Linked DNA regions of Saccharibacillus brassicae. The protein of the gene in region 1 binds, or shares a complex with, the protein of each later gene. Links are inferred from orthologs where the notes say so. Each region holds a gene or a part of one and is shown on either strand. Other genes may lie near its edges.

Evidence for each region. The genes of interacting proteins can lie anywhere in the genome.
Region 2: the proteins of FFV09_RS13130 (region 1) and FFV09_RS11350 are in contact, whole or in part, in an NMR structure (PDB 1J6T), measured with the Escherichia coli proteins. The link is inferred for Saccharibacillus brassicae from one-to-one orthologs.

What each region holds. Positions count from the first base shown.
Region 1 is NZ_CP041217.1:3,161,445-3,165,929, reverse strand. Bases 697-3,696 are described here. They hold FFV09_RS13130 (PTS mannitol transporter subunit IICBA), read left to right. Parts: upstream 697-1,212; coding sequence 1,213-3,180; downstream 3,181-3,696. Other genes in these bases: FFV09_RS13125 (mannitol-1-phosphate 5-dehydrogenase), read left to right, coding at 3,485-3,696; FFV09_RS13135 (BglG family transcription antiterminator), read left to right, coding at 697-1,216. Outside these bases: more of FFV09_RS13135, read left to right, coding at 1-696; more of FFV09_RS13125, read left to right, coding at 3,697-4,485. UniProt on the Escherichia coli protein: The phosphoenolpyruvate-dependent sugar phosphotransferase system (sugar PTS), a major carbohydrate active transport system, catalyzes the phosphorylation of incoming sugar substrates concomitantly with their translocation across the cell membrane.
Region 2 is NZ_CP041217.1:2,699,770-2,704,199, reverse strand. The notes cover bases 408-3,352. They hold FFV09_RS11350 (HPr family phosphocarrier protein), read right to left. Parts: upstream 2,043-3,352; coding sequence 1,773-2,042; downstream 408-1,772. Other genes in these bases: FFV09_RS11340 (gluconeogenesis factor YvcK family protein), read right to left, coding at 3,145-3,352; whiA (DNA-binding protein WhiA), read right to left, coding at 2,208-3,137; FFV09_RS11355 (serine hydrolase domain-containing protein), read right to left, coding at 408-1,489. Outside these bases: more of FFV09_RS11355, read right to left, coding at 1-407; more of FFV09_RS11340, read right to left, coding at 3,353-4,140; RNase adapter RapZ, read right to left, coding at 4,226-4,430.

The DNA.
Region 1 (4,485 bases):
GGGAGCCGAGACGCGCCCCGACAGCGAACGCGACAATTATTACGACTACGTCAGCTTCGACCTCGTCCGGCTTGCACGCAATATGCTCAAAGCCGCCGAAGCGGAGTTCGGCTACGAACTCAAAGGCAGCAGCAAGTTGTTTGCCGGCTTCGTCCACCATCTCGGGCCTGCCGTCGAACGGCTCCGGCTCGGACTGGACATCCGCAATCCGCTGCTCCGGCAGATTCGGGAACAGTACGAAGACGTATTCGCGATCGCGGCCAAATGTTCGCGGCTGCTCGCCGATTACGTCGACCGGGAAGTGCCGGATTCCGAAGTCGGCTACATCGCGATGCATATCGGCGCCATGAGCGAATACGCCCGGGCCGAACGCCCGTCCCCGAAAGTGCTGATCGCCTGCGCAAGCGGCATGGGTACTTCCGGGCTGCTGATGGCCCGGGTACGCAAAGAGTTTCCGTCGTTCAACCTGATTGGCCTCGCTTCCGCTTCGGAAGCGGCCGAGAACGACGAAGCCGACTTCATCGTCTCGACGGTGGACGTCGAGACGGACACTCCGGTCGTCCGCGTGTCGGTTCTGCTCTCGTTCCATGACGTCGAGAACATCCGGCGCTTTGTGAACGAGCAGCAGCGGTCGTTCGTCAAGAAAAAGCCGCGGCATAACGTGCAGGCCGACCTCGTCGGCACGCTCGAAGAACACCGCCGGACGCTCGATGGCATTCTCGATCTCATGAAGCATGTCGATATCGCCGACGGCTTCGCTTCCCGCAGCGTCGGCGAGCTGATCGCCGCCATCGCGGAACGCTTTACCGAAAGCGCCGCCGACGCGGACGTGCTCGAACGCGAACTGCACGAGCGCGAGCGGCTCGGCGAGACGGTGCTGTCGCAGGACGGACTGATCCTGCTGCACTGCCGCTCCGAAGTGATCGGGCGGCTGACGCTCGGCATCTTCCGCTTCCCGGCAGGCATCGACGCCGAATCGGAAGACAAGCCGATTACGCTCAAAGCGGCCCTCCTGCTGCTCGCGCCGAAAAGCAGCGGCAAGTCCTACCTCCAGGCGGCCGGGGAGATCAGCAAATCGCTGATCGACAAGCCCGGCTTCGCCGCCCGGCTCGCTTCGGCCGAGCCGGAACTGCTCCGCGGCGAGATCGCCGACATGATGCGCGAACTGTATGCAAGAAAAATCGAACAATACACATTGGAGGTTGAACAATTATGAGCAGCGTATCGACGCCTGCAAAATCGGGCGGAGCCAGACAGGGCGTTCAAAAATTCGGACGTTTCCTGAGCGCGATGGTCATGCCGAACATCGGCGCATTTATCGCCTGGGGCCTTCTGACTGCACTGTTTATTCCGGCCGGTTACTTCCCGAACGAAAACATCAATTCCATGATCGGTCCGATGATTCAGTATCTGCTTCCGCTCCTGATCGCTTATAGCGGCGGTAAAATGATGGCCGATCATCGCGGCGGCGTTATCGCCGCTATCGCGACCATGGGCGTGATCGTCGGTGCCGGCGACGTCAAAATGTTTATTGGCGCCATGATTATGGGTCCGCTTGCCGGATGGCTGATCAAACAGTTCGACCGCTTCATGGAGGGCAAGATACCAGCCGGTTTCGAAATGCTGATCAATAACTTCTCGCTCGGTATTTTCGGTGCTATTCTTGCCATCGGCGGCTATTACGGTATCGGACCGCTGGTCGGCGCATTCACCAACATCCTGGAATCCGGCGTACAAACGATTGTAAACTGGGGCATTTTGCCGCTCGTTTCGATCTTCGTTGAGCCCGGCAAAATTCTGTTCCTCAACAACGCGATCAACCACGGTATCTTTACACCGCTGGGCTTGGAAGAATCCCAACGCCTCGGCAAATCGGTCTTCTTCCTGATCGAGTCCAATCCGGGTCCGGGTCTCGGCGTCCTGCTCGCTTACTGGGTATTCGCCAAAGGTTCGATTAAAAGTTCCGCTCCCGGCGCTGTCATCATTCACTTCCTGGGCGGTATCCATGAAATTTACTTCCCGTACGTCCTGATGAGACCTATCCTGATACTGTCGGTTATTCTGGGCGGTATGGCTGGCGTATTCACTTTTGGCCTGTTCGATGCCGGTCTTGTATCCGCAGCCGCGCCAGGCAGTATCTTTGCCCTGATGGCCGTAGCACCTAAAGGCGGGCACCTTGCCGTACTTGCAGGTGTAGCTGCAGCTACAATTGTATCGTTCCTGTTGTCTGCCATCTTCCTGCGCAACTACAAAGCAGACGACGAAGATTTGGCAAAAGCGCGCGAAGCATCGAAATCGATGAAGAGCACGAATTCCGCGACTGCCGGTGCAGGCACAACGGTACGCGTAAACGGTAAAGTCGAAAAAATCGTCTTCGCCTGCGACGCTGGCATGGGTTCGAGCGCAATGGGCGCCACTTCTTTCCGCAAAAAAGTCAAAGCAGCGGGTCTGCCGATCAACGTGACGAACACCGCGATCGAAAACATCCCCGGAGATGCCGACATCGTCGTGACGCAGCAGAATCTGACCGACCGCGCCAAAGCGAAAGCTCCGAACGCGCATCACGTTTCGATCGACAACTTTATCAACAATCCGGTCTATGACGACCTGATCGAAGAACTGAAAGCTTCCCAGGCAGGCGGATCGCCGGCCGAGCGCAACACGACCGCAACGACGGCCGACGCGCAGTGGGATATCGACAACGCGCTGGACAAAGCGGCGCCGGGCGCCGGTTCCGCAGTCGTGCACTCCGACATCCTGCGCAAAGAAAATATTCGCCTCGGCCTGCCGAGCGTCAGCAAAGAAGAAGCGATCCGCGAAGCGGGACGCCTGCTCTCCGCATCCGGTTACGTCAAGCCGGGTTACGTGGATGCCATGATCGAACGCGAAGGCGTAGCCTCGACCTACATCGGCAACGGCGTCGCGATCCCTCACGGCGTAGGCACCGCGAAGAACGAGATCGACAATTCCGGCATCGTCGTCCTGCAGTACCCGAACGGCGTCGAATTCGAAGCTGGCACGGCTTATCTCGTAATCGGTATTGCCGGAGCGCGCGGCGAGCATCTGAAGATTCTGACCAAGATCGCCGAAGCGATCGAGGACGAATCGACGGTACACCGCCTGGCGCAGACCAAAGACGTCAACGATATTTACAACACGCTGAGCGTGCAGCCGGAGTAATCTTCGGTTAGCGGACGATTCTTGTCGCTTGCGTGCCTTACCGTCAGCCTTTGTCCTTATTGGAATCGCAAGCCGGCAGAGAGCCCCCTCTGCCGGCTTCGGTTTTAATAGCCGGTTTATTTCAAATTCAAGCTTTCTTTTTTTGCTTTTACCGTCCTGCCGTTTCCTTTGCCTTAAAATGGTTTGATGTGTTTTGAAGTGTTTGAGAGTTTCACCGGAAGAACTTTTTCCATATCCCGGGTTCGAATAGGCCGACTGAAGCGACAGACCGGCTATTCGAAGCCCCCACACGGAGGTATCACCCATGACCAAAAAAGCGATTCAATTCGGAGCCGGCAATATCGGACGCGGCTTTATCGGAGCCCTGCTCGTCGAAGCCGGGTACGAGCTCGTCTTCGCCGACGTCAACGAAGCCATGATCAACGAACTGAACGAAAAGCACGGCTATACGATCCAGATCCTCGACCTCGACAAGCGCGAGATTCCGGTGACCGGCGTATCCGGCTGCCTCTCGAACAGTCCGGACATGTCCAAACATATCGCCGAAGCCGAGATCATCACGACGGCCGTCGGCCCGAACGTGCTCAAATTCATCGCCGTCAACATCGCTGCGGGCCTTGAAGAACGGTCCAAATCCGGCTCCGGCTTCTTGAATATCATCGCCTGCGAGAACATGGTCGGCGCAAGCTCGCACCTCAAAGAGCAGGTCTACACGCATTTGTCCGACGAAGCCAAAGCGTACGCGGACGAGCATGTCGGCTTCCCGAACTGCTCCGTCGACCGGATCGTGCCTCCGTTCAAAGGCGACAACCTGCTCGACGTGGGCGTGGAATCGTTCTTCGAATGGATCGTCGAAGAGCCGGCGTTCAAAGGCGGCGTGCCGACGATCGAAGGCATGAAGCTGACCGATACGCTCGTCGCTTATGTGCAGCGCAAGCTGTACACCCTGAACACGGGCCACGCGATCACCGCTTACCTGGGCTACCTCAAAGGGCTGCCTACGGTCGACAAAGCGATCGAAGACGAATCCGTCCGCACGGTCGTACGCGGCGCGATGGAAGAGAGCGGCGCGGCGCTGGTCAAAGAACACGGCTTCGATGCCGGCGAACACGCCAAATACATCGACAAGATCGAGAAACGGTTCCGCAATCCGTACCTCAACGACGATGTCAGCCGCGTCGGCCGCGAACCGCTGCGCAAGCTCGGACCGAACGACCGCCTGAGCGGCCCGGCGCGCATGGCGCTGAGCCTCGATCTGCCGATCGACAATCTGCTGACCGGCATCGCCGCAGCGCTCCATTACAA
Region 2 (4,430 bases), 460 kb from region 1 along the record:
AACCCATCGGATTCAGGTAAGGTTCCTTGAGGTACGAGACGCTGCCGTCCGCAGCGGTCTTGAACGCTACCAGCATCTTGTTGGCATCCATAAACAGCCCCGGTGCTACCTGGCGCAGCGCGCGCTCGCCGGTCAGCGGGTCGGAGATGACCATGCGTCCGCGCGAACCCGGTCCCACTTTGGAGACGACGCTCTCGACGCGCAGGTCTTTATACAATCCCGCATAGCGCTCAAGCTGCTCCGGCGATTCCGCCGCGAACGCAGGGAAAGTCGCTTCGGCCGCATACTGCGGGAAGAACCGGTAGATAAATGCCGCGTACAGCTGCTCGCGCAGCGCGCCGTTCTGGTTGTAGACGACGAATACGCCGGTATCCTGCTCGGGAATCAGAAACATCAGCGAGCTTGCGCCCGGAACGTCGCCGCCCTTGGTGATGACTTTGCTGCTGCTGCCCGCGCCCGGAAGCTGCGAAGCCGATTCGAACCCGTAGGTCGAGTCCGGCAGCAGCGGATGGATCGCGGAACGGTATTCCGACATGGCCGCTACCGAATCGGCTTTGAGCAGCTGCGCGCCGGAAGCCGTCTTGCCTTCGTTCAAGAAGGCGGTCATGAATTTGGCGATATCGTCGGCCGTCGACAGCATGCCGCCCTGCGGCATGAAGCTTTCGCTGACCGGATAAGGCTTGATCGTCTCTTCGGCCGCATAGCCGGTCGCCGAACGCTTGCGCAGGTCCGCGGTCAGCGTGAAGTCGGTGCTGCCCATGTTGAGCGGCGCGAACACGTTGCGTTCCATATACGTCTCGTACGGCGTGCCGCTCGCCTGCTGCACGATGTATCCGAGCAGCAGGAAAGCGAAGTTGTCGTACATGTAAGCCGTACCCGGCTCGCGCACGACGTCCGGCATATACTTCGCGATATAGTCTTCCATGCTGACGGACTGCCCTTTGGCAGGGTTCAGGTCTTCCTCGCGGGCGTCCTGGATTTTGAAGCCGCTGCGATGCGTGAGCAGATCGGCAACGGTAACCGGTTCGGCGAACGGATTCTCAAAAGTGATGCCGCCGAGATATGTACGAATGTCCGCGTCCAGGCTGAGTTTGCCCTGCTCGACCAACTGCATGACCGCGGCCGCGGTGAACGTTTTCGAGACGGAAGCCATCCGGAAGACGTCTTTTTTCGGATCGACGCGGCGTTTGCTGTCCACGTCGGCGTAGCCGTACCCTTTTTCCGCCAGCACCCGGCCGTTTTTCACGACGACAACCGCCGCTCCGGGAGCCAGTTCCTGTATTTCTTCCAACGCAAAAAACTCGTCCAGAAAAGCGGTGACCGAGGAAGACGTAAGCGCGGTGTCCCGGGCTGCCGCCGATGCGGACGCGGTCGGCGTCTCCGCGGCGTAAGATAGGGTAGGCGGGAGCAGCGTCAGCGCAAGCGCCGAGGCGATCACGGCTTTGGTCCATTTGACCGATGCCGATCTCCAGATATTCGATTTTTTCAATGTTTTTCCCCCTTGTGTCTATTGATAAAATGGGTGCGGCTTCATGAGCCTACATAGCGAGCTCTTCGCACTCATTCTTACCCTTTTGGACTCGGCTGTCAAACACGAAACCGCTATCTTGGGGACAGGAAAAGCAAATATTTTTTCGGCAAACTGGAAGTTGTTGGTTAATATCGATGGCAGGCGAATTTGCGTACGCAAAAACCTCCCGAAAACGTTCGGGAGGTTCGATGGGCGGCGTATCTATGCAAAAATATCGCCTAACGGGAAGCTGGCACAAGAATTATTGGTTTTCCAATTCTTCTTTGCTGACAAGGCTCATTAAAGCGTTTACAGCCTGCTCGGCGTCCGCGCCTTCCGCACTGATGTGAACTTCAGTACCGGAACTGATTGCCAGGCTCATGATGCCCATGATGCTTTTGGCGTTTACTTTTTTGTCTTCCTTCTCTACAAAGATTTCGGAAGAATATTTATTGGCTTCCTGAACGAACAAAGCCGCAGGTCTCGCGTGCAGCCCCGTCTTCAGTCTGACGACTACCGGGTGTTTGGTCATGAGCAATCTTACCCCCTATACGAAATGAAGTTCCTGTCGAAACGCATTATTGTACCCAGTATACCATAACTTCGGTTGCTCACACTAGTCTAAAACCGAGCGCGGCGTTTGCAAACCTTCGCACTCCGCCCTTTTCCACACTGACCGCAAAAAAAAGAGCGGCTCTCAGCCGCCCCGAATCTTCTCCGCCATAATATCGAGCTTGCGCAGCCGGTGATTGACGCCGGATTTGCTGACGTTGCCCTTGAGCAGTTCGCCCACTTCCTTGAGGTTGATCTCGGGATGGGCCAACCGGACTTCCGCCACTTCGCGCAGCTTCTCCGGCAGCCGTTCCAGCCCCATTTCCCTTTGCAGGAAGCGGATATTGTCGATCTGCCGCACGGCGGCGCCGATCGTCTTGTTGAGGTTGGCCGTCTCGCAGTTTACGATCCGGTTGACCGAATTGCGCATGTCGCGCATGATCCGGACGTCCTCGAATTTGAACAGAGCCTGATGGGCTCCGATAATATTCAGCAGTTCAATGATCTTCTCGCCTTCTTTGAGGTAGAAAATGAAGCCTTTCTTCCGTTCGATGCAGCGGGCGTTCAGATGGAATTCGTTCGCCAGGTCGACGAGCGACTGGCAGTGTTCTTCGTACATGGAGGCGATCTCCAGATGGTACGAAGACCCTTCCGGATTGTTGACCGAACCGCCCGCCATGAAGGCGCCGCGCAGGTAGGCACGCTTGCAGCAGTTCTTTTTGACGATATCGGGACTGATGCCGGGCAGGAATTGGAACCCTTCCGACGTGATCTTGAGCGAAGCGAGCAGTTCCTGCACGCCGGCCGGAATCCGGACGATGTACACGTTGTTTTTTTTGAGACGCATTTTTTTGCGCACGAGCAGCTCCGTATGGACGCTGTAATGCTTTTTGATCAAAGAATAGATCCGGCGTGCGATCGCCGCGTTTTCGGTAGAAATGTCCAGAATGACTTTTTTGTTGGAGAGCTGGATCGAGCCGTTCATGCGTATAAGCGCCGACAGCTCCGCTTGTTCGCAGCAGGCGTCCGCCTCCACCATCGTCAATTCTTTTTTGGTCTGAGCCGCAAACGACATGGATTGTTCACCCCTTCCGTATCATCCAGTCTGCCACCAGCCTGTTTATGTGTTCGCTTAATTTATCCGCGTCGTGACGCAGATAAGTGCCGTACTTCACGAAAGTATCGGCAATGACGGTACAGTTCGTGCCCGCGATCTCTTCCAGGTCCAACCGGACCGGCGTCGCGCCTTCTTCCGCGTAGCGAAGCTGCACGTCTTCGGGAATATGCCCGCTGTTGACGAGCACGTAGTCGAACAGATGGCTGCCGACATGGTCGTACACGGCCTGAAGATGGTCGCCCACGCTGAACCCGTCCGTTTCGCCCGGTTGGGTCATGACGTTGCAAATATACATCTTGATCGCGTTGGACGCGACGACCGCTTCGGCCAGCTGCGGCACGAGCAGATTCGGCAGCAGGCTCGTGTAGAGGCTGCCCGGACCGATCAGGATCGCGTCGGCGCGCTGGATCGCCAGCACGGCTTCCGGCAGCGCTTCGACTTCGGCCGGTTCGAGGAAAATCCGCTTGATTCGTCCGCCGTATTCCGGAATGCTCGACTCGCCGGTCACGATCGTGCCGTCTTCCATTTCCGCATGCAAAATGACGCCTTCCTTGGCGGCGGGGTAGACGACTCCGCGGACGGCGAATACCCGCCCGAGCTCGCGCACGGCGGTGACGAAGTCGCCCGAGATGTCCGTCATGGCGGCCAGGATCAGATTGCCCAGGCTGTGCCCCGCAAGACCGCTTCCGGTCTTGAAGCGGTAGCTCAGCATGTCCGAGAGCAGCGGCTCCACGTCGGCAAGCGACGTCAGCACGTTGCGGATATCGCCCGGGGGCGGCATCTGCATCTCGCTGCGCAGAATGCCGGAACTGCCGCCGTCGTCGGCTACCGTCACGATGGCCGTAATGTCGAGCGGCTGCTGCTTGAGACCCCGCAGCATGACGGACAAACCCGTTCCGCCGCCCATCACTACGATTCGGGGGCGACGCACGGGCCGCTGCGCCTGTTGCTTAATATTCATGAATGTTCACTCCTCCGTACGTTAACCGCTTCGAATCGCTTGCCGGCCGTTCCGGCATGTTCCGAAAAAGCCGGCGGCTGCGATTCTAATGACGGTCCCGATCGGCGTCCCGGTGATTGACGCGCACTCTTTCCGTTTCGCTTGCTCCCAGCATCCGTCCCAAATATTCGGAGATGGCGACCGAACGGTGCTTGCCGCCGGTACAGCCGATGCCGATAATCACCTGGCTCTTGCCTTCTTTGCGGTACTGCGGAATGAGAAAATGCAGCATGTCCAGCAGCTTGGTCAGA